Regions from separate parts of the Streptomyces sp. NPDC058662 genome, predicted to be linked through region 2. Evidence: predicted binding sites of a transcription regulator. Region 2 holds the regulator's gene; each other region holds the start of a gene.

Region 1 (7,501 bases), on a different contig from region 2:
GCGGTCCGCGCCGAGCTGCCGGGGTTCCTCGACTCGATCGGGGCATGGCGGGGCACGTGGATTGAGGAGAAGGGCCGCGCGCTGGCCGTGCACACCCGGCGGGCCGCCAACCCCGAGGCCGCCTTCGAGGCGCTGCGGGAGCCCCTCGCGGAGCTGGCCGCGCGGCACGGGCTGATGGTCGAGCCGGGCCGCGCGGTGCTGGAGCTGCGGCCCCCGGGCATGGACAAGGGCGTCGCCCTGACGGAGTTCCTCGCGGAGACCGGCGCCGAGGCCGTGCTGTACGCCGGCGACGACCTGGGCGACTTGGCCGCGTTCGCGGCGGTCGAGAAGCGGCGGACGGACGGGCTGCCCGGCGTACTGGTGTGCAGCGGCTCCGCGGAGGTCCCGGAACTGGCCGCCCGCGCCGACCTCGTCCTGCCCGGCCCGGCCGAGGTGGTCGCCTTCCTGTCCACCCTGGCGGCCGCCGCCCGCGCCTGACCCCGCCGCCCGGGCCCGGCAGGGCCGCGCCTGACCCCGCCTGACCCCCCGCCGCCCGGCCGCGCCACCGCCGCCCGGGCGGCGGGGCTGTTGCGGGCGCCGGTCCGGGCGGGCGGCGTCAGGGCCGGTCAGGTCCGGGCCGGGAGGGCCTCCAGCTGGGCCGTGAACCAGCGGGCCGGGGGGAGGCCCGTCGCGGCCGCCGCGAGGCGCTTCGTGCGCTCCGCCCGCTCCCCCTCCGGCATCGCCAGCGCCGCGTGCAGCGCCTGCGCCGTCTGCGTCACGTCGTACGGGTTCACCGTCAGCGCGTCCTCGGCGAGCTCCTCGTACGCCCCCGCCCCCGTCGACAGCACCAGCGCGCACCCCGCCTCCGACACCACCGGGATCTCCTTCGCCACCAGGTTCATGCCGTCGCGCACCGGGTTCACCAGCGCCACGTCCGCCATCCGGTACGCCGCCAGCGACCGCGCGAAGTCGTCCTTCACCGACACCAGCACCGGCTGCCAGTCCCCGGTGCCGAACTCCGCGTTGATCTCCGCCGCCAGCGTGGCCACCGCGTCGGTGTAGTCCCGGTACACCTTCAGGTCCTGCCGCGAGGGGTACGCCGACGCCAGGTGCACCACCCGGCCGCGCCACTCGGGGCGGGTCGTCAGCAGCTCCCGGTACGCCAGCAGCCCGCGCAGGATGTTCTTCGACAGCTCCGTCCGGTCCACCCGGACGATCGTCTTGCGGCCCGCGACCTCCGCCCGCAGCTCCGCCAGCTTCCCGTCGACCTCCGGACGGTGCGCCAGCGCCCGCAGCTCCTCCGCATCGACCCCGAGCGGGTACGCCTCCACCACCGTCTCCCGCACCGGCCCGAGCCCGCCGTCCGCGCCCGTCCGGCGGTGTTCGACCGCGGCGGGCTGCCCGCCGCGGGCGTGGCGGGCGAGGGCGGTCCCGCCCGCGGTGTCGGTGCTCGCGCAGGCGAGGAAGCTGTCGCCCCACTGCCCGGTGTGGAAGCCGAGCCGGTCCGCCCCGAGCATCCCCCACAGCAGCTGCTCCCGGACGTCGTCCGGCAGCATCCGCATGAACTCGGGGGACGCCCACGGCGTGTGCGTGAAGTGCGCGATCCGCAGGTCCGGCCGCAGCTCGCGCAGCGCGCCCGGGACCAGCGCCAGGTGGTAGTCCTGCACGAGGACGGCCGCGCCCGGCGCCGCCTCCTCGGCGAGGGCCTCGGCGAAGGCGCCGTTGTACGCCACGTACGAGTCCCACTGGCGCCGGAACGCCGCGTCGAAGACCGGCTCGCGCGGGATGTCGTAGAGGTGGTGGTGGGTGAACCAGAGGACCGAGTTCGCGATGCCGTTGTAGGCGTCGTCGTACACCGCGGGATCGATGTCCAGCATCCGGACGCCCGGCTCGGCGACGCCCCGCCGCACCGCCTCCCGGTCCGCCTCCGACAGGGCCGCGCAGATCCACAGGGCGCCTGGTTGCTCCGCGAGCGCGGCGGAGAGCCCCGAGACGAGTCCGCCCCCGCCGCGCCGGGCGGTGAGCGTGCCGTCGGGGTCGAGGGCGTAGGAGAGCGGGCCGCGGTTGGCGGCGACGAGTACCTGAGAAGCCATGCCGCCAACCTAGCCCCGCCCGCGCTCGCTCAAACGTGTGGACGGGGGCGGCCGGGGTCCGGGACCGGCCCGCGCCGCGCTCCGCGGCAGCCGGTTCAGGCCACGCGGCGCACGGCGTACTCCGGGATCCCGCGCATCGGCGGCCGCTCCTCGGTGTCCACCGCGTACGTCCGCGGAACGAACCCGTCCGGACCCCGCTCGAACTGCGTCAGCTCGGGCCGCACCAGGTGTCCGCGCGAGAGCCGCAGCTGCGCCGTGCGGTAGATCGCGGCGGCCATCCGGCCCAGCGCCTGCCCGTCCTGGTGGCGGTGGACCCGTACGCCCACGTCCACCTGGGCCAGCGCGTCCAGACCGACCGTGTGCAGCGCGTCCACGAGCAGGCCCAGCTCGACCCCGTACCCGACGGGGAACGGCAGCCGCTCCAGCAGCGAGCGCCGCACCGCGTACTCGCCGCCCAGCGGCTGGACGAAGCCGGCCAGCAGCGGCCAGTGCAGGTTCAGCAGCGGGCGCGCCACCAGCTCGGTCACCCGGCCGCCCTGGCCCGGGGCGTCGCCCAGCGGGCGGTCGTACATCGCCTTGACGAACTGCACGTCGGGCTCGGTCAGCAGCGGTCCGACGATCCCGGAGACGAAGGAGGCCGAGAAGTCCCGCAGATCGGCGTCGACGAAGCAGACCACGTCCCCGGTGGTGGCCAGCAGCGAGCGCCACAGCACCTCGCCCTTGCCGGGCAGCGCGGGCAGCCTCGGCAGGATCGCGTCACGGCGCACCACGCGGGCGCCGGCCTCCGCCGCGACCTCGGCCGTCCGGTCCGCGGAGCCGGAGTCGACCACCACCAGTTCGTCCACCAGCGGTACGGGCAGGCCCTCGATCAGGTCGCGCCGGATCACCTCGACGATGGCGCCGACCGTCGCCTCCTCGTCGAGCGCGGGCAGCACCACGCTGACCGTCGTGCCCGCCGCCCGTTTCCGGTCGAGCAGCTGGCCGAGCGGTCGGTCGGCGGCGGACCAGGAGCGGTCGGCCAGCCAGCGCTCCACCTCTTCCAGCACTCTCGGTACTCCCTGCGTCGATCCCTTTGGGGTGAAATATGATCCATCTCGCGGTTCGGACGGCTGTCTCAACCATCCGGACCTTCGGTTACAGTCTTGAACAACGCGAAGGGCCACCGCATGTCGGGGGTCCCCGCGCACAAACGCCCGGGAGCGCCGCACAGCGCGCGGCCCGGTGCCATACCGCTCATCCAGAGGGGCAGAGGGACACGGCCCGTTGAAGCCCCGGCAACCCTCCAGTCGGTTCTCGCGTTCGCGTCACGCACGCCAGCGAGGTCCCCGGCTAGGGAAGGTGCCAATTCCGTCTCATGGCGAAGTGCGCCATGGGGAAGATGAGGAGAAAGGGCCTCGCCATCATGGCTGCACAGACTGTCGCCACCTCCGCCGACCTGGATTCTGTCGACCTCGGACCCGCCACCGGCCTCTCCTGTCGCGAGTGCGGTACCCGCTTCGAGCTCGGTCCGATCTTCGCGTGCGCCGAGTGCTTCGGACCGCTGGAAGTCGCCTACGACCTCCCCCTCGGGGACCCCGAGGCGCTGCGCGCCGCGATCGAGGCCGGCCCCGACAACATCTGGCGGTACGCGCCGCTGCTGCCCGTCCCCGCGGACGTGGCCTCCAAGCCGAGCCTTAACCCCGGCTTCACCAAGCTCGTGGACGCGGCCAACCTGGCCAAGGAGCTCGGCGTCACCGGCAAGCTCTACGTCAAGGACGACTCCGGCAACCCGACGCACTCCTTCAAGGACCGCGTCGTGGCCATCGCCGTGGAGGCCGCCCGCGCCTTCGGCTTCACCACCCTGTCCTGCTCCTCCACGGGCAACCTGGCCGGCGCCGTCGGCGCCGCCGCCGCCCGCGCCGGCTTCCGGTCCTGCGTGTTCATCCCGCACGACCTGGAGCAGGGCAAGGTCGTCATGGCCGGCGTGTACGGCGGCGACCTGGTCGGCATCGAGGGCAACTACGACGACGTCAACCGCTTCTGCTCCGAGCTCATCGGCGACCCGCTGGGCGAGGGCTGGGGCTTCGTCAACGTCAACCTGCGCCCGTACTACGGCGAGGGCTCCAAGACCCTGGCGTACGAGATCTGCGAGCAGCTCGGCTGGCGGCTGCCCGACCAGATCGTCATCCCGATCGCGTCGGGCTCGCAGCTGACGAAGATCGACAAGGGACTGCGGGAGCTGGTCGCGCTCGGCCTCGTCGAGGACAAGCCGTACAAGATCTTCGGCGCCCAGGCCGAGGGCTGCTCCCCGGTGTCTACGGCCTTCAAGGCCGGGCACGACGTGGTCCGCCCGCAGAAGCCGAACACCATCGCCAAGTCCCTGGCCATCGGCAACCCGGCGGACGGCCCGTACGTGCTGGACATCGCCCGCCGCACCGGCGGCTTCGTCGAGGACGTCAACGACGAGCAGGTCGTCGAGGCCATCAAGCTCCTCGCGCAGACCGAGGGCATCTTCGCCGAGACGGCGGGCGGGGTGACCGTCGGCGTGACGAAGAAGCTCATCGAGAACGGGCAGCTCGACCCGGCGCTGACCACCGTCGTCCTCAACACCGGTGACGGCCTCAAGACCCTGGAGGCGGTGGCCGCGGACAGCGGCCAGAGCGCCACCATCCGCCCGAGCCTGGACGCCTTCCGCGCCGCCGGCCTGGCCTGAGTACCCTCCCCGCACCCGGAAAGGCAGTAGCGCCATGAGCGTCAACGTCCGCATCCCCACCATCCTGCGCACCTACACCGGCGGCCGGGCCGAGGTCCCCGCCGAGGGCGCCACGCTGGCGGAGGTCATCCAGTCCCTGGAGCAGAGCCACCCGGGCATCGCCGCGCGCGTCCTGGACGACCAGGGCAAGCTGCGCCGCTTCGTGAACGTCTACGTCAACGACGACGACGTGCGCTTCGAGGGCGGGCTGGAGGCGAAGACGCCGGACGGCGCCGGCGTCTCGATCATCCCCGCCGTCGCCGGAGGCTGACCGGCTCCGCGCGGAGGGGTCCGGCCGCCGCGGCCGGATGCCCCGCCTGACACGCGAATCCCTTATTACCCCCTCCGTCAAAAAGCGGAGGGGGTAATTCTGTTTGATTGGGCGCGGTAGAGTTGGGGAAGTCCCCTCCGCTGGACTTGCCCGCCGCATATGAACGGGTCGCGTGAGGGTCGACATCGGGTCAATGTGCAAGCGCGGTATGGGGCTTTGGCGAGATATGCCGGGCCCGAGTTGCCCGGGAAGATGCCAAATTTTCACTCTATTTCAATGTATCTGGGTGTCCAGAATTCTCGTCGGATTGACCTGTTGCAGACAGCACCCGCGCAGATACATTCAGCCTCGGTCGACGCGTTCCGACGCAAGTTCTGACCCGGGATCGCGAAGTGCGTTCCTGCGCAAGGGCCAGTAATAGGGGAGTTAGGCATGGCTCAGGGCACCGTCAAGTGGTTCAACGCGGAGAAGGGCTACGGCTTCATCGCGGTCGACGGTGGTGCGGATGTGTTCGTCCACTACAGCGCCATCCAGATGGACGGGTACCGCACCCTTGAAGAGGGTCAGCGGGTCGAGTTCGAGATCTCGCAGGGCCAGAAGGGTCCGCAGGCGGACATGGTCAAGCTCGCACTCGGCTAGTCCTGGCGCGATCGACCGCCCACGCGTGCACGACGAGGGGCCCACATCCTGGACACGGGATGTGGGCCCCTCGCGCGTCGCGGACCGGTGCGGCGCCCCTCGCGGCCCGTGTGCGGCAGGCGTCCGGGCCCCCGCGCGGCGCGCGGCGCCCACCGGCCATTGCCCGAAGCCGCTTGCACTCGGAGGGGTCGAGTGCTAATCATTGGCGTTAGCACTCTCCTGCTGAGAGTGCTACAAAACGAGGACCGGGTCGGTGAGGCCCGCAGGGTCCGGCGGGAAGGAACCGCCGGGCACGCAGGCCGTCCGTCGCGGGCGCGGGCGCGGTCCGGAGCAATCCACCCCTGTCCGGGAGGACCACTTCAGATGGCCAAGATCATTGCGTTCGACGAGGAGGCCCGGCGCGGCCTTGAGCGTGGGATGAACCAGCTCGCCGACGCCGTCAAGGTCACCCTTGGCCCCAAGGGTCGCAACGTCGTCCTTGAGAAGAAGTGGGGCGCCCCCACGATCACCAACGATGGTGTCTCCATCGCCAAGGAGATCGAGCTTGAGGACCCGTACGAGAAGATCGGCGCCGAGCTGGTCAAGGAAGTCGCCAAGAAGACGGACGACGTAGCGGGCGACGGTACGACCACCGCCACCGTGCTGGCTCAGGCACTCGTTCGCGAGGGCCTGCGCAACGTGGCCGCCGGCGCCAACCCGATGGCCCTCAAGCGTGGTATCGAGAAGGCCGTCGAGGCCGTCTCCGCCGCCCTGCTCGCCCAGGCGAAGGATGTCGAGACCAAGGAGCAGATCGCTTCCACGGCCTCCATCTCCGCCGCCGACACCCAGATCGGCGAGCTCATCGCCGAGGCCATGGACAAGGTCGGCAAGGAAGGCGTCATCACCGTCGAGGAGTCGCAGACCTTCGGTCTGGAGCTTGAGCTCACCGAGGGCATGCGCTTCGACAAGGGCTACATCTCGGCGTACTTCGCCACCGACATGGAGCGCATGGAGTCGTCCCTCGACGACCCGTACATCCTGATCGTCAACTCCAAGATCGGCTCGGTCAAGGACCTGCTGCCGCTCCTGGAGAAGGTCATGCAGTCCGGCAAGCCGCTGCTGATCATCGCCGAGGACGTCGAGGGGGAGGCCCTGTCGACCCTGGTCGTCAACAAGATCCGCGGCACCTTCAAGTCTGTCGCCGTCAAGGCTCCGGGCTTCGGCGACCGCCGCAAGGCCATGCTCGGCGACATCGCCATCCTCACCGGTGGCACCGTCATCTCCGAGGAGGTCGGCCTCAAGCTGGAGAACGCCGGTCTCGACCTGCTGGGCCGCGCCCGCAAGGTCGTCATCACCAAGGACGAGACCACCATCGTCGACGGTGCCGGTGACAGCGACCAGGTCGCCGGTCGCGTGAACCAGATCCGTGCCGAGATCGAGAACTCCGACTCGGACTACGACCGCGAGAAGCTCCAGGAGCGCCTCGCGAAGCTGGCCGGCGGCGTGGCCGTCATCAAGGCCGGTGCCGCGACCGAGGTGGAGCTCAAGGAGCGCAAGCACCGCATCGAGGACGCCGTTCGCAACGCGAAGGCGGCCGTCGAGGAGGGCATCGTCGCCGGTGGCGGCGTGGCCCTGCTGCAGGCCTCCGCGGTCTTCGAGAAGCTGGAGCTCACGGGCGACGAGGCGACCGGCGCCAACGCCGTGCGCCTGGCCCTGGAGGCCCCGCTCAAGCAGATCGCCGTCAACGGCGGCCTTGAGGGCGGCGTCGTCGTCGAGAAGGTGCGCAACCTGCCGATCGGCCACGGCCTG
Region 2 (7,501 bases):
AGTCACTAGTTGGCAACGTCTCAAACCCGCCAGTCCCAAGCGCCCCGTAAGCGCCCCACGCCCACGCTCTGCCGCGTGGACCGGTCCGGAGGATGTCGTGAGCGACACACAGACCTTGATCGAGAACCGTCCGCCCACCGTGGCGGCCCTCTTCCTTGAGCGCGTCGCCGCCACGCCCGACGGCGAGGCGTACCGGTTCCCGGTGCCCTCGGCCGGCGGCCCGGGTGCTCCCGACGACTGGAAGTCGCTCAGCTGGGGACAGGCGGCGGAGCGGGTCTTCGCCATCGCCGCCGGGCTGATCGACCTCGGCCTGCGCTCGGAGGACCGCGTCGCGCTCGCCTCCAACACCCGCGTCGAATGGATCCTCGCCGACCTCGGCGTGATGTGCGCGGGCGCCGCGACGACCACGATCTACCCGAGCACGAACGCCGAGGAGTCGGCGTACATCCTCGCGGACTCGGCGAGCCGGGTACTGATCGCCGAGGACGGCAAGCAGCTGGCGAAGGCCCGCGCCCACCGCTCCGACCTGCCCGAGCTGCAGCACGTCGTGGTCCTCGACGCCGACGAGGCCCTCGCGGCCGAGGGCGACCCGGAGGGCTGGGTGCTCTCCCTCGCCGACCTGGAGAAGCGCGGCGCGGAGTACCTCGCCAAGAACCCCGAGGCGGTCAAGGAGCGGATCGCCGCCATCACGGCCGACCAGCTCGCCACCCTCATCTACACCTCCGGCACCACCGGCCGGCCCAAGGGCGTGCGGCTGCCGCACGACAACTGGTCGTACATGGCCAAGGCGACCGTGGCCACCGGCCTGATCACCAAGGACGACGTCCAGTACCTGTGGCTGCCGCTGGCCCACGTCTTCGGCAAGGTGCTGACCTCCGGCCAGATCGAGGTCGGCCACGTCACCGCCGTCGACGGCCGCATCGACAAGATCATCGAGAACCTGCCGATCGTCCAGCCGACGTACATGGCGGCGGTCCCGCGCATCTTCGAGAAGGTCTACAACGGGGTCGCCGCCAAGGCCCGGGCCGCGGGCGGCGCCAAGTACAAGATCTTCCAGTGGGCGGCCGGCGTCTCCCGCGACTACGCCAAGGCCAGCCAGGACAACTTCCGGCGCACCGGGCGGGCGACGGTCCCCCTCGGACTCAACGCCAAGCACAAGGTCGCCGACGCCCTCGTCTACTCCAAGCTCCGCGCCGCCTTCGGCGGCAAGCTGCGGGCCGCCGTCTCCGGCTCCGCCGCCCTGGCCCCCGACATCGGCTACTTCTTCGCGGGCGCCGGCATCCACATCCTGGAGGGCTACGGCCTCACGGAGTCCAGCGCCGCCTCCTTCGTCAACCCGGGCGAGGCCTACCGCACCGGTACGGTCGGCAAGCCGCTCCCCGGCACCGAGGTCCGGATCGCCGACGACGGCGAGATCATGCTGCGCGGCCCCGGCATCATGCAGGGGTACCACGGGCTCCCGGACAAGACCGCCGAGGTGCTGGAGGCCGACGGCTGGCTGCACACCGGCGACATCGGCGAGCTCTCCGCCGACGGCTACCTGCGGATCACGGACCGCAAGAAGGACCTGATCAAGACCTCCGGCGGCAAGTACGTCGCCCCGGCCGAGGTCGAGGGCCAGTTCAAGGCGATCTGCCCGTACGTCTCCAGCATCGTCGTGCACGGCGCGGACCGGAACTTCTGCTCGGCGCTGATCGCGCTCGACGGACCCGCGATCCTCGGCTGGGCCGCGGACAACGGGCTGGAGGGCAAGACGTACGCGGAGGTCGTCGCCGCGCCGGAGACGAACCGCCTCATCGAGACGTACGTCCAGACCCTGAACGAGGGCCTCCAGCGCTGGCAGACGGTGAAGCAGTTCCGGCTGCTGCCGCGCGACCTGGACGTGGAGCACGGGGACCTCACCCCCAGCCTCAAGCTGAAGCGGCCGGTGGTCGAGCGGGAGTTCAAGTACCTGATCGACGAGATGTACGAGGGCTCCCGCGAGGCCTGACGCCCTCGGGGCGAGCCGCCCGGGGCGGGACAGCGCCCGCCCCCGACCCCCGCCGGGCCACCGGTCGGGGGTCGCCGGGCGGTGCGGGACAATGGGGGCATGCCTTCCGCACTGCCCGACGGTGACCCCATGCCCGAAGACGGCTCGCTGCCGGCGCACGCCCTGGCGGCCGCCGGGGAGCGGCCGCTCGGCTTCTACCTGCACGTCCCGTACTGCGCCACGCGCTGCGGCTACTGCGACTTCAACACCTACACGGCCACCGAGCTGCGGGGTACCGGCGGCGTGCTCGCCTCCCGGGAGAACTACGCGGACACCCTGATCGACGAGGTCCGCCTCGCCCGCAAGGTGCTCGGCGACGACCCCCGCGCCGTCCGGACCGTCTTCGTCGGCGGCGGCACCCCGACGCTGCTGCCCGCCCGGGACCTCGTACGGATGCTCGCGGCGATCCGCGAGGAGTTCGGCCTGGCCGAGGACGCCGAGATCACCACCGAGGCCAACCCGGAGTCGGTCGACCCCCGGTACCTGGCGGAACTGCGCGCAGGCGGCTTCAACCGGCTCTCCTTCGGCATGCAGAGCGCGAAGCAGCACGTCCTCAAGGTGCTCGACCGCACGCACACGCCGGGACGCCCCGAGGCATGCGTCTCCGAGGCGCGCGCGGCCGGCTTCGAGCACGTCAACCTGGACCTGATCTACGGCACCCCCGGCGAGTCCGACCAGGACTGGCGCGACTCGCTCACGGCCGCCCTGGGCGCCGGACCGGACCACATCAGCGCCTACGCGCTGATCGTCGAGGAGGGCACGCAGCTCGCCCGGCGGATCCGCCGGGGCGAGGTCCCGATGACGGACGACGACGTCCACGCCGACCGTTACCTGATCGCGGACGAGGTCATGGAGCGGGCCGGGTACTCCTGGTACGAGGTGTCGAACTGGGCCGCGTCGCCGGCCGGCCGCTGCCTCCACAACGAGCTGTACTGGCGCGGCGCGGACTGGTGGGGCGCCGGTCCGGGCGCGCACTCGCACGTCGGCGGTGTGCGGTGGTGGAACGTGAAGCACCCGGGCGCGTACGCCGCCGCGCTGGCGCAGGGACGCTCCCCGGGCGCCGGCCGGGAGCTCCTCTCCGAGGAGGACCGGCGGGTGGAGCGGATCCTGCTGGAGCTGCGGCTGGTGGACGGCGTACCGCTGTCGCTGCTGGCGCCGGCCGGCCTCGCGGCCTCGCGGCGGGCCCTGGCGGACGGGCTGCTGGAGCCCGCCCCGTACGAGGCGGGCCGGGCCGTGCTGACCCTGCGGGGGCGGCTGCTGGCCGACGCGGTCGTCCGGGACCTGGTGGACTGACCGGACCTGATCTGACCTGACCGGAACGGCCCCGACCTGCCCCCTGCCCCCGCCCCGGGCCTCCGGCGCGGGAGCCCGTCGGGCGGGACCGGGGTCAGGGCGCCGTCACGTGGTCGATGAGGTGCTCCACCGCGCCCAGCAGGGTCGGCTCCAGGTCCCTGTACGAGGCCACGCGCGACAGGATGTGCTGCCAGGCGGCCCCCGTGTTCTCCGGCCAGCCCAGGGCCCGGCAGACGCCCGTCTTCCAGTCCTGCCCGCGCGGGACCACCGGCCACGCGGCGATGCCGAGCGCGGACGGTTTCACCGCCTGCCAGACGTCCACGTACGGGTGGCCCACGATCAGGACGTCCGGCGAGGTCACCGACGCCGCGATGCGGGACTCCTTCGAGCCGGGCACCAGGTGGTCCACCAGGACGCCCAAACGGGCGTCCGGGGCGGGTCCGAACTCCGCGACGACGGCGGGGAGGTCGTCGATGCCCTCCAGGTACTCCACGACGACCCCCTCGATCCGCAGGTCGTCGCCCCAGACCCGCTCGACCAGCTCGGCGTCGTGCCGCCCCTCGACGTAGATCCGCCCGGCCCGGGCCACCCGCGCCCTGGCCCCCGGGACGGCGATCGACCCGGACGCGGTGCGGGCCGGGGCCGCCGGCCCCCGGGGCGGGCGGACCAGGGTGACCGCGGCGCCCTCCAGCAGGAACCCCCGCGGCTCCATCGGGAACACCCGCCGCCTGCCGAACCGGTCCTCCAGGGTCACCGTGCCCGCCTCGCAGGCCACCACCGCGCCGCAGAAGTCCGTACCCGCCACCTCGACCACGAGGTCGGGTTCCGCCGGCACCTCCGGCACGGGCTTCGGGCGCTTCCACTGCGGGGTCAGGTCGGGGGAGTACTCGCGCATCCGGCCGACAGTAGGAGAGCGGCCGCCCTCATGCCTCCGACACGCCGAAACGTGCTGCCAGTGTGGCGCGTTGCGCACGGACGAAGTCCGCGTCGACCACCGCTCCGTGACCCGGTACGTACAGCGCGTCGTCGCCGCCGAGCGACAGCAGCCGGTCCAGCGCGGCGGGCCACCGGGCCGGCACCGCGTCCGGGCCGGCCTGCGGCTCGCCGGACTCCTCCACCAGGTCCCCGCAGAAGACCACCTCGCGCTCGCCGGGTACGAAGACCGCCAGGTCGTGCCCGGTGTGCCCGGGCCCCACGTTCGCCAGCAGCACCTGGATCCCGCCCAGCTCCAGCGTCCACTCGCCCGACACCGGATGCCGGGGCCGCACCACCAGCTCGGCGGCCTCCGCCGCCTCGTCCCGCGCGAGCCCGTGCTCCACCGCCGAGCGCCGCAGCCCCTCGCGGTCGGCCGCGAGCACCCCGGCCAGCCCGACCGCCCCGTAGACCTCGGCGCCCGCGAAGGCCGCGCCGCCCAACACGTGGTCGAAATGTCCGTGCGTGAATGCGATATCAGTCACGTGCCGGCCGGTCAGCCGCTCCGCCTCGGCCCGCAGCTGGGCCCCCTCGCGCAGGCACGACCCGGGGTCGACCGCCAGGACGCGGTCGTCCCCCACCACCAGCCCCACCGTGCAGTCCCACACCGGCAGCCGACGCCGGCCGACCCGTCCGGTCAGCCGTTCCCAGCCCGCCTCTTCCCAACGCACGTCCATACGGCGACGCTACCCTGGCGGGCCTCCCTTGCCAGCGGCTTACTGCCCGGCCGTACACTGAGCGGGGGTTCTCTGGCACTCGAACGCTCGGAGTGCCAACGGAGCAGGCAACGGACCACAGCTGGAGGTGTGCGCGAATGCTCAGTGAACGCAGACTCGAAGTGCTGCGCGCCATCGTCCAGGACTACGTCGGGACGGAGGAGCCCGTCGGCTCCAAGGCGCTCACCGAGCGGCACCGCCTCGGCGTCTCACCCGCCACCGTGCGCAACGACATGGCCGTGCTGGAGGAAGAGGGCTACATCGCCCAGCCCCACACCAGCGCGGGCCGGATCCCCACCGACAAGGGCTACCGCCTCTTCGTCGACAGGCTGGCGGGGGTCAAACCGCTGTCGTCGCCGGAGCGCCGGGCGATCCAGAACTTCCTCGACGGAGCCGTCGACCTCGACGACGTGGTCGGCCGCACGGTGCGGCTGCTCGCGCAGCTGACCCGGCAGGTCGCCGTGGTCCAGTACCCGAGCCTGACCCGGTCGACCGTCCGGCACGTGGAGCTGCTCTCGCTGGCTCCCGCGCGCCTGATGCTCGTACTGATCACGGACACGGGCCGGGTCGAGCAGCGGCTGATCGACTGCGCGAGCCCCTTCGGCGAGGCCTCGCTGGCGGACCTGCGGGCCCGGCTCAACAGCCGCGTCGTCGGCCGCCGGTTCACCGACGTGCCGCCGCTCGTGAAGGACCTCCCCGAATCCTTCGAGGCCGAGGACCGCGGCACGGTCTCCACGGTGCTCGCGACCCTCCTCGAAACCCTGGTCGAGGAAGCCGAGGAACGGCTGATGATCGGCGGTACCGCCAATCTCACCCGCTTCGGACACGATTTTCCCCTGACGATCAGGCCGGTGCTGGAGGCGCTGGAGGAGCAGGTCGTGCTCCTCAAGCTGCTCGGTGAGGCCAACGAGTCGGGAATGGCCGTACGGATCGGGCACGAGAACGCCTACGAGGGGCTGAACTCCACGTCGGTCGTCTCGGTCGGTTACGGTTCGGGCGGCGAAGCAGTCGCCAAACTCGGCGTGGTCGGACCGACCCGCATGGACTACCCCGGAACGATGGGAGCGGTACGCGCAGTGGCACGTTACGTCGGACAGATCCTGGCGGAGTCGTAAGTGGCCACGGACTACTACGCCGTTCTCGGCGTGCGCCGCGACGCATCGCAGGACGAGATCAAGAAGGCATTCCGGCGACTCGCCCGCGAGCTGCACCCGGATGTGAACCCCGATCCCAAGACGCAAGAGCGTTTCAAGGAGATCAACGCGGCGTACGAGGTGCTCTCGGACCCGCAGAAGAAGCAGGTCTACGACCTCGGCGGCGACCCGCTGTCCTCGTCGGGCGGCGCCGGCGCGGGCGGCTTCGGGGCGGGTGGCTTCGGCAACTTCTCCGACATCATGGACGCCTTCTTCGGCCAGACCTCGCAGCGCGGGCCGCGCTCGCGGACCCGGCGCGGCCAGGACGCGATGATCCGCCTGGACCTGGAACTGGACGAGGCCGCCTTCGGGACGACCAAGGACATCCAGGTCGACACGGCGGTCGTCTGCACCACCTGCTCCGGCGAAGGCGCCGCCCCCGGCACCTCGGCGCAGACGTGTGACATGTGCCGCGGCCGCGGTGAGGTCTCGCAGGTCACCCGGTCCTTCCTGGGCCAGGTCATGACCTCGCGCCCCTGCCCGCAGTGCCAGGGCTTCGGCACCGTGGTCCCCACCCCGTGCCACGAGTGCGCGGGCGACGGCCGGGTGCGGTCCCGCCGCAGCCTGACGGTCAAGATCCCGGCGGGCGTCGAGAACGGCACCCGCATCCAGCTCGCGGGCGAGGGCGAGGTCGGCCCCGGCGGCGGCCCCGCCGGCGACCTGTACGTGGAGATCCACGAGCTGGCGCACCCGACCTTCCAGCGGCGCGGGGACGACCTGCACTGCACGGTCACCATCCCGATGACGGCGGCGTCCCTGGGCACCAAGTGCCCGCTGGAGACGCTGGACGGCATGGAGGAGATCGACATCCGGCCCGGTACCCAGTCCGGCCAGTCGATCCCGCTGCACGGGCGCGGCGTCACGCACCTGCGCGGCGGCGGGCGCGGCGACCTGATGGTCCACGTCGAGGTCACCACTCCGAGCAAGCTCGACCCGCAGCAGGAGGACCTGCTGCGCCAGCTGGCGAAGCTGCGCGGCGAGGAGCGGCCCACGGGCCAGTTCGCGCCGGGCCAGCAGGGCCTGTTCAGCCGCTTGAAGGACGCCTTCAACGGTCGCTGACGGGGCGGGCCGACCACCGTACGAGCCCGGCCGGGGACGCCCCCGCGCCGGGCTCGGCGCATGTCCGGCAGGGCTCGGTGAAGCGGACTATGCCAGGCGAATGCGATGATTCGGCCCCCCGCACGGGACGTGGCACGATGCGTCCATGTCCTCCTCGCCGAACGGTCTCACCCCTTACCCGATCGTGCAGGCTCCCATGGCGGGCGGCGCCTCGTGCCCGCTGCTCGCCGCCGCCGTGT
Region 3 (7,501 bases), on a different contig from region 2:
AGCGCCTCGGCGTTGGCGCGGGCCACGGCGACGGTCAGCGGGTCCCGGTCGACGGCCAGCACCCGGATGCCGAGCCGCGCCAGCGCGAGGGCGTCACCGCCGATACCGCAGCACAGGTCGGCGAGGCTGCGCACACCGAGGGCGGCGAGCCGCTCGGCGCGGTACGAGGCCACGGACGCGCGCGTGGCCATCTCGCCGCCACCGGGCGTGAAGTACATCCGGAAGGCGTCCTCGGCGCCGAACTTCGCCACCGCGCGCTGCCGCAGCCGCGCCTGCCCGAGCGCGGCGGAGACCAGCCCGGCCGGGTGGTCGCGGCGCAACCGGGTGGCGACGGCCAGCTCCTGGGCGGGGTCGTAGTCGCGGAGCGGGTCCAGGAGGGCGCGGCCCTCGGGGGTGAGGAGGGAGGCGAAGTCTTCGGGGGTCACGCGTCCATTGTCGGCGACCGGCGGTTGCCGAAGGCGCCCACGTCAGGCGGTGTGGGCCAGTCGAAGGAAGGTGGGCCCGCGATCGCGGTGTCCTCCGGGGGACGCGGGCGGGTGGATGCCAGGATGCGCAGCTATGCAGCTAGTCGGACAAAAGGAAGATATCGCGCGACACGGTCACCGGTACGCGGCGGTTCCGCGCGGCCGGTTCGGGGTGGCCCTGGCCGCCCTGCTCGTCGCCGCCCTCGGGACCGCGTGCGGTTCCGGCGGCTCCGACGCACCCGACAGGGCCGGGAAGGCCGAGGCGGCCAAGAAGGCGGCGGGCGCCGCGGGCGCCCTCAGCCAGGCGGAGAAGGCGAAGGCGGCCCAGCAGGCGTACATCGCCGCGGTGAAGAGGTGGGGGCTCCTCAAGCCGCCGCTCACCGCTCCGGCGGCGCCGAAGGAGAAGCCCGAGATCACCACCCGCGAGGGCTTCGAGGTGGACGACCAGGAGAACCTCCCGCCGGTCTTCACGACCATCCCCACGGAGGACAAGGTCGTCTTCCTCACCATCGACGACGGCTCCGAGAAGGACCCCGAGTTCCTGAGGATGATGCGGGAGCTGAAGATCCCGTACACGGCGTTCCTCAGCGACTACGTCGTACGCGACAACTACCCGTACTTCAAGGAGATGCAGGCGGCGGGCGTCACCCTGAACAACCACACGCTCAACCACCGCTACATGCCGGCCCTGTCGTACGAGAAGCAGCGCCAGGAGATCTGCGGTCAGCAGGACACCATCCAGAAGCAGTTCGGCAAGCGGCCGACGCTCTTCCGGCCGCCGTACGGGAACTACAACGAGGACACCCTGCGCGCGGCGAAGTCCTGCGGGATCAAGGCCGTCCCGCTCTGGAACGCCGAGGCGTTCACGAACCGGATGGACTACCGGGAGTGGGACCGGGACCTGCACCCCGGTGACATCATCCTCACGCACTTCCGCGGCCGCGAGGACTGGAAGGGCACCATGCCTGACATGATCCGTCATGTCATGAAGACCGTCACGGACAAGGGGTACGCCGTGGCCCGCCTGGAGGACTATCTGTGAGGTACGCGCGCCGGTTGGTAGCCGGAACGCTGGCGGCCGGCGCGCTCGCGCTGTCCCTGACGGGGTGCGGGGACAGCGTGCACCCCACCGAACGGCTGGGCCGCCCGGCGACGGGCGAACCGACCGCGACTCCCTCGCCGACGACTCCCTCGCCGACGGCTCCGTCCCCGGCGGGCGGCGCGGCCCCGCCGGGCACGGCGGGGGACGAGGCGTACCGCAAGTGGGGGCTGACGGCCCCCGTCGCGTACGCGCCCCCGCCCGCGCACCGGCCGCAGCTCCCGAAGGCCGCCCCGGGCCGGGCCGCGGTGGTGGACCGAATACCCCTGCCGGCCGGGGAGAAGACCGTCTTCCTGACCTTCGACGACGGCGCGGAGAAGGACCCCGAGTTCCTGCGGATGGCGGCCGACCTCCAACTGCCGATCAGCATGTTCCTGACGGACAGCGTGGCGGCCTCGGACTACGGGCACTTCGAGAAGCTGCGCGACAACGGCTCGGCGAGCACGATAAACAACCACACGCTGACCCACCCGAACCTGCGCACCCTGTCCTTCGCGGCGCAGAAGCACGAGATCTGCGGTCAGCAGGACCGCCTGGAACAGCGCTTCGGCCACCGCCCGAAGCTCTTCCGCCCGCCCTTCGGCAACTACAACGACGACACCCTCCGGGCCGCCTCGGAGTGCGGGGTCTCGTCCCTGGTGCTGTGGCGGGCGTCGATGCAGATCAACAACCTCCAGTACGCCGAGGGCTCCGCCCTGCGCCCGGGCGACATCATCCTGGCCCACTTCCGGGGCCCGGCCGAGCTCAAGGGCGCGACGGAGGTCCAGATGGCGGCGCGCATGCTCCAGCGCATCCAGGAGCAGGGGTACCGGATAGGGCGGTTGGAGGACTACATCTAGTGCCGTGGCCGGAAATTCACCGGGTCGCGGCGCCCGGCGTGATCGTCGTCTCCGCCGGGCCGCGGGCGTCCGCCTCGCGCTGGCGCTCCGCGCTGTCGCTGATGCGCAGGAGCAGCGCGATCATGATCCAGTTGGCCAGCAGGGACGAGCCGCCCTTCGCCAGGAAGGGCAGGGCCTTGCCCGTCAGCGGGATCAGGCCGGTGACCCCGCCCGCGACCACGAAGACCTGCAGGGCCAGCGCCGAGGCCAGGCCCACCGCCAGGAGTTTGCCGAACGGGTCGCGGGCGGCGAGCGCCATGCGCAGGCCCCGCTGCACGAGGAGCGCGTAGAGGAGCAGGACGGCCATGACCCCCGCCAGGCCGAGTTCCTCGCCCACCGTCGTGAGGATGAAGTCGCTGCGCCCGGCGAACTTGATCAGCTCCGGGTGCCCCAGGCCGAGGCCCGTGCCGGACATGCCGCCCGTGCCGAAGCTGAACAGTGCCTGCGCCGACTGGTCGGAGGTCACGCCGGGCGGCCGGTTCTCCCAGTAGTAGGACAGCGGCTCCAGCCAGGCCGCGACGCGCGCCTTGACGTGCGGTTCCGTCGAGCCCACGACGAAGGCGCCCAACGAGGCCATGAGCACGCCGGTCACGATCCAGCTGGTGCGCTCCGTGGCGACGTAGAGCATCACCACGAACACGCCGAAGAAGATCAGCGAGGTGCCGAGGTCGCGTTCGAAGACCAGCACCAGCATCGAGACGACCCACACCGTGGCGATGGGGCCGAGCTGGCGCATGGGGGGCAGGCGCATCCCCAGGAACCTGCGGCCGGTCAGGGCGAGGGCGTCCCGGTGCGTCACCAGGTACCCGGCGAAGAAGACCGCGATCATGATCTTCACGAACTCGCCGGGCTGGAGCGAGAAGCCGAAGAGTCTGATCCAGCGCTTCGCGCCGTAGGTGTCCGCGCCGAAGAACGCCGGCGCGATCAGCAGCACCAGCGAGGCGGCCATCGTGATGTAGATGAACCGCTGCAGCAGCCGGTGGTCGCGCAGCAGGGCGAGCACCAGCAGGCAGGCGGCGACGCCGACCACCGACCACAGCAGCTGCCCCGGCGCGTTGGCCTCCGAGTTGTAGCGCTCGATGTACCCCTGGTCCAAGCGGTGCAGCAGCACCAGCCCCAGCCCGGTCAGCAGCATGGCGAGGGGGAGGACCAGAGGATCGGCGCGGGCGGCGAAGCGGCGCACCCCCAGGTGTCCCACCAGCGCCAGCAGGGTCATGCTCACCGTGAACCCGGTGAGGTTCGGCGGCAGCTCGCCGTTCATGGCGAGGCCCGCGCTCGCGTGGCCGAGTACGGCGATGCCGACGACGAGGGCCAGCAGCAGCGCCTCGGTGCGGCGGCGCGCGCCCGCCGCCGTCAGGGGTTTCACCGCAGTCCGATCTGCTCGGCAATGAGGCGCTTTATCTTCATATCATCTACGACGTAGATGTCCTCCTCGCGGTTCCTTCCGCCAGCATCGCGCGCGGCATCGCGCGCGGTGGGCCCCGACCCGCGTCACCCCCCGGGGCACTCGTGACTGTCGCCCCCGCTGAAGCACTGCCCGTAGGTGCCCCGGTAGGGCGGCGCGGGGGTCTGCGGATGGGCTGCCTCGTACGTGGCGTGCGCGAGCGTGAGCGTCAGCGCCACCAGCAGGGCGCACCCCGCGCCGTGGACGGCCGCCGAGATCCGCGCGCGCCGCCGGGTGAAGCCGAGGACGGTCAGGGCGCAGGCGCAGCACAGCGCGCCGAGGAAGGTGAGCACGCCGGATCCGAGGGGCAGGCCGTGCCAGTCGGGGCCCGGGTCCTGGTGCGGCGCGATGAGACCGAACTGCTCGACGGCGTGGTAGCCCAGGCCGGCGAGCAGGACGGCGGCCAGCAGGACGGAGGTCAGGACGGCCAGTGCGAGGTCCGCCGCCGGGCGCATCGGTGCCCGGGGGCGCCCGGTCCGCGCCGGCGGGCTCGCGCCGGGCGCGCCCCCGTCCCGTGTTCTCGGCGCGTCGTGCGGCTGCGCGCCCTCCGGGGGCGTCGGTGCGGTCATGCTTCGCAGTGTCCGCCGCAGCGCGCCGCGCCGCCTGAGTACGGGTACTCACCGCGCGGTGGGGCCTCGGGTCGCCGCAGTCCCGGGGCGGCGCCAGGGGCGGCTACCGGCCATGCGGACGGAGCCGGGCCGTACCCGCTGGCGCCTGAATCCGCCCGCGTTCGGCCTGTTCAGGCCAGTGGCCGCAAGGATTTCGTCCGCACGGGCGGCCGGATCCCGCAGGGTTTTCGGCCGTCCGCACGCAACGCCGGGCGGCGATAATTGGCACTCCGCTTGACCGAGTGCTAATCGCCGGAATAGTCTCGCACCTGGCACTCGCCCCTGGTGAGTGCCAACACAGCGACAGGCAGGTCCGGCACCCGCGACGACGGATCGACCTGGTCGCCACTCAGACAGTTAACCCCGGATCTCCGAAGGGGGAGGTCGGATAGTGACGACCGCCAGCTCCAAGGTTGCCATCAAGCCGCTTGAGGACCGCATTGTGGTCCAGCCGCTCGACGCCGAGCAGACCACGGCCTCTGGCCTGGTCATCCCGGACACCGCGAAGGAGAAGCCCCAGGAGGGCGTCGTCCTCGCCGTGGGCCCGGGCCGCTTCGAGGACGGCCAGCGTCTCCCGCTGGACGTCAGCGTCGGCGACATCGTGCTGTACAGCAAGTACGGCGGCACCGAAGTGAAGTACAGCGGCGAGGAGTACCTCGTCCTCTCGGCTCGCGACGTGCTCGCGATCGTCGAGAAGTAATTCTCTTCAAGTTTTGATTTGAGCTACGCCCCTGGTCACCCTGCTGATGCCGGGCGGCGAGGGGCGTAGTTCGTTCTAGGCGGTGGAGGTCGCGGTGAGCGGCCGAGGATCGCAACGAGAGGACTGAACCGCTCCCATGCCGAAGATCCTGAAGTTCGATGAGGACGCCCGTCGCGCCCTTGAGCGCGGCGTCAACAAGCTTGCCGACACGGTCAAGGTGACGATCGGCCCCCGCGGCCGCAACGTCGTCATCGACAAGAAGTTCGGTGCGCCCACCATCACCAACGACGGTGTCACCATCGCTCGCGAGGTCGAGCTGGACGACCCGTACGAGAACCTGGGCGCGCAGCTCGTGAAGGAGGTGGCGACCAAGACCAACGACATCGCGGGTGACGGCACCACCACCGCCACCGTGCTGGCGCAGGCGCTGGTCCGCGAGGGTCTGCGCAACGTCGCCGCGGGCGCGTCCCCGGCCGCCCTGAAGAAGGGCATCGACGCCGCCGTCAAGGCTGTGTCCGAGGAGCTCCTCGCGACCGCCCGTCCGATCGAGGACAAGTCCGACATCGCCGCCGTGGCCGCGCTCTCCGCGCAGGACCAGCAGGTCGGCGAGCTCATCGCCGAGGCGATGGACAAGGTCGGCAAGGACGGTGTCATCACCGTCGAGGAGTCCAACACCTTCGGCCTGGAGCTGGAGTTCACCGAGGGCATGGCCTTCGACAAGGGCTACCTCTCCCCGTACATGGTGACCGACCAGGAGCGTATGGAGGCCGTCCTCGACGACCCGTACATCCTGATCAACCAGGGCAAGATCTCCTCCATCCAGGACCTCCTGCCGCTGCTGGAGAAGGTCATCCAGGCCGGCGCCTCCAAGCCGCTCCTGATCATCGCCGAGGACGTCGAGGGCGAGGCGCTCTCCACCCTCGTCGTCAACAAGATCCGCGGCACCTTCAACGCGGTCGCCGTGAAGGCCCCCGGCTTCGGTGACCGCCGCAAGGCGATGCTCCAGGACATGGCCACCCTCACCGGTGCCACCGTCATCGCCGAGGAGGTCGGCCTCAAGCTCGACCAGGCCGGTCTGGACGTGCTGGGCTCCGCCCGCCGCGTCACGATCTCCAAGGACGACACGACCATCGTCGACGGTGGCGGCAGCCACGAGGAAGTCACGGGTCGCGTCAACCAGATCAAGGCCGAGATCGAGTCCACCGACTCGGACTGGGACCGCGAGAAGCTGCAGGAGCGCCTGGCGAAGCTCGCCGGCGGCGTCTGCGTCATCAAGGTCGGCGCCGCCACCGAGGTGGAGCTCAAGGAGAAGAAGCACCGCCTTGAGGACGCCATCTCGGCGACCCGCGCCGCGGTCGAGGAGGGCATCGTCTCCGGCGGTGGCTCCGCGCTCGTCCACGCCGTGAAGGTCCTTGAGGGCAACCTCGGCCTCTCCGGCGACGAGGCCACCGGTGTCGCGGTCGTCCGCCGCGCCGCCGTCGAGCCGCTGCGCTGGATCGCCGAGAACGCGGGCCTTGAGGGCTACGTCATCACCTCGAAGGTCTCCGAGCTCGACAAGGGCCAGGGCTTCAACGCCGCCACCGGCGAGTACGGCGACCTGGTCAAGGCCGGCGTCATCGACCCGGTGAAGGTCACCCGCTCCGCGCTGGAGAACGCCGCTTCCATCGCCTCCCTGCTGCTCACGACCGAGACCCTGGTCGTCGAGAAGCCGGCCGAGGACGAGGGCGACGCCGGTCACGGGCACGGCGGCCACGGCCACAGCCACTGATCGACGAGAGGGCCCCGGTCACCGCTGCCCAGCGGGGGTGACCGGGGCTTTCCCGTGTCCGGCGTCCGTGCCGTACGGCCGAGGGGGCGTACGGCCTCCCGGCTAGCCGGGCGTCATGCCCATCTGGCGCATCATCGCGGGGGCGTCGTAGTACCACCAGCCCTCGGCGATCCGGCCGTTCTCCATGCGGAAGGTCGTGCACCCCGACATGGTGACCTCCCTGCCGACCGTCGGCGGGACCCCCATGAACTCGCCCTTCTGGGTGCCCCTCCAGTCCCACATCGTGGTGACGCAGTCGCCCTCGGCGATCTGGCGGGTCGTGGTGAACATGAGGTCGAAGGCGTCGCGCCACATGCCCGCGCTGGCGCGCATGCCCTCCCGGCCGCCGGGCCGCCCCGGCGCCTCCATGATGTCGTGGTCGGTGTAGTCCGCGGCGAAGCACTCGTCGATCGCGTCGAGTTCGCCGCGCATCAGGATGTCGTCGAAGACCCGGTCCACGACCATCTTGTTGAGGTACTCGTCGCGGACCACGTCCAGGTT

The links. Region 2 encodes HrcA, which represses chaperone genes, less so after heat shock. Its sites were predicted from a motif close to TTNGCACTCNGNNNNNCNGAGTGCNAA; they were not measured.
Region 1: groL (chaperonin GroEL) is a predicted target of HrcA. The motif match lies at 5,886-5,912, and genes of this name have one in related genera.
Region 3: groES (co-chaperone GroES) is a predicted target of HrcA. The motif match lies at 4,716-4,742, and genes of this name have one in related genera.

The regions. Positions count from the first base shown of each region.
Region 1 covers NZ_JBHXRU010000067.1:12,729-20,229, forward strand. Annotated here, with positions in the region: gene otsB (trehalose-phosphatase) at 1-477, shown strand, start outside; gene ACFWUQ_RS21890 (trehalose-6-phosphate synthase) at 606-2,072, opposite strand; gene ACFWUQ_RS21895 (glucosyl-3-phosphoglycerate synthase) at 2,168-3,118, opposite strand; SAM riboswitch class I at 3,303-3,457, shown strand; gene thrC (threonine synthase) at 3,475-4,764, shown strand; gene ACFWUQ_RS21905 (MoaD/ThiS family protein) at 4,799-5,074, shown strand; gene ACFWUQ_RS21910 (cold-shock protein) at 5,507-5,713, shown strand; gene groL (chaperonin GroEL) at 6,077-7,501, shown strand, end outside.
Region 2 covers NZ_JBHXRU010000037.1:19,595-27,095, reverse strand. Annotated here, with positions in the region: gene ACFWUQ_RS15855 (AMP-dependent synthetase/ligase) at 98-1,990, shown strand; gene hemW (radical SAM family heme chaperone HemW) at 2,090-3,322, shown strand; gene ACFWUQ_RS15845 (DUF3097 domain-containing protein) at 3,417-4,217, opposite strand; gene ACFWUQ_RS15840 (MBL fold metallo-hydrolase) at 4,246-4,971, opposite strand; gene hrcA (heat-inducible transcriptional repressor HrcA) at 5,109-6,125, shown strand; gene dnaJ (molecular chaperone DnaJ) at 6,126-7,262, shown strand; gene ACFWUQ_RS15825 (nitronate monooxygenase) at 7,408-7,501, shown strand, end outside.
Region 3 covers NZ_JBHXRU010000029.1:54,692-62,192, forward strand. Annotated here, with positions in the region: gene ACFWUQ_RS13635 (methyltransferase domain-containing protein) at 1-425, opposite strand, end outside; gene ACFWUQ_RS13640 (polysaccharide deacetylase family protein) at 559-1,506, shown strand; gene ACFWUQ_RS13645 (polysaccharide deacetylase family protein) at 1,503-2,402, shown strand; gene ACFWUQ_RS13650 (FtsW/RodA/SpoVE family cell cycle protein) at 2,419-3,798, opposite strand; gene ACFWUQ_RS13655 (DUF6234 family protein) at 3,933-4,454, opposite strand; gene groES (co-chaperone GroES) at 4,885-5,193, shown strand; gene groL (chaperonin GroEL) at 5,330-6,961, shown strand; gene ACFWUQ_RS13670 (ester cyclase) at 7,064-7,501, opposite strand, start outside.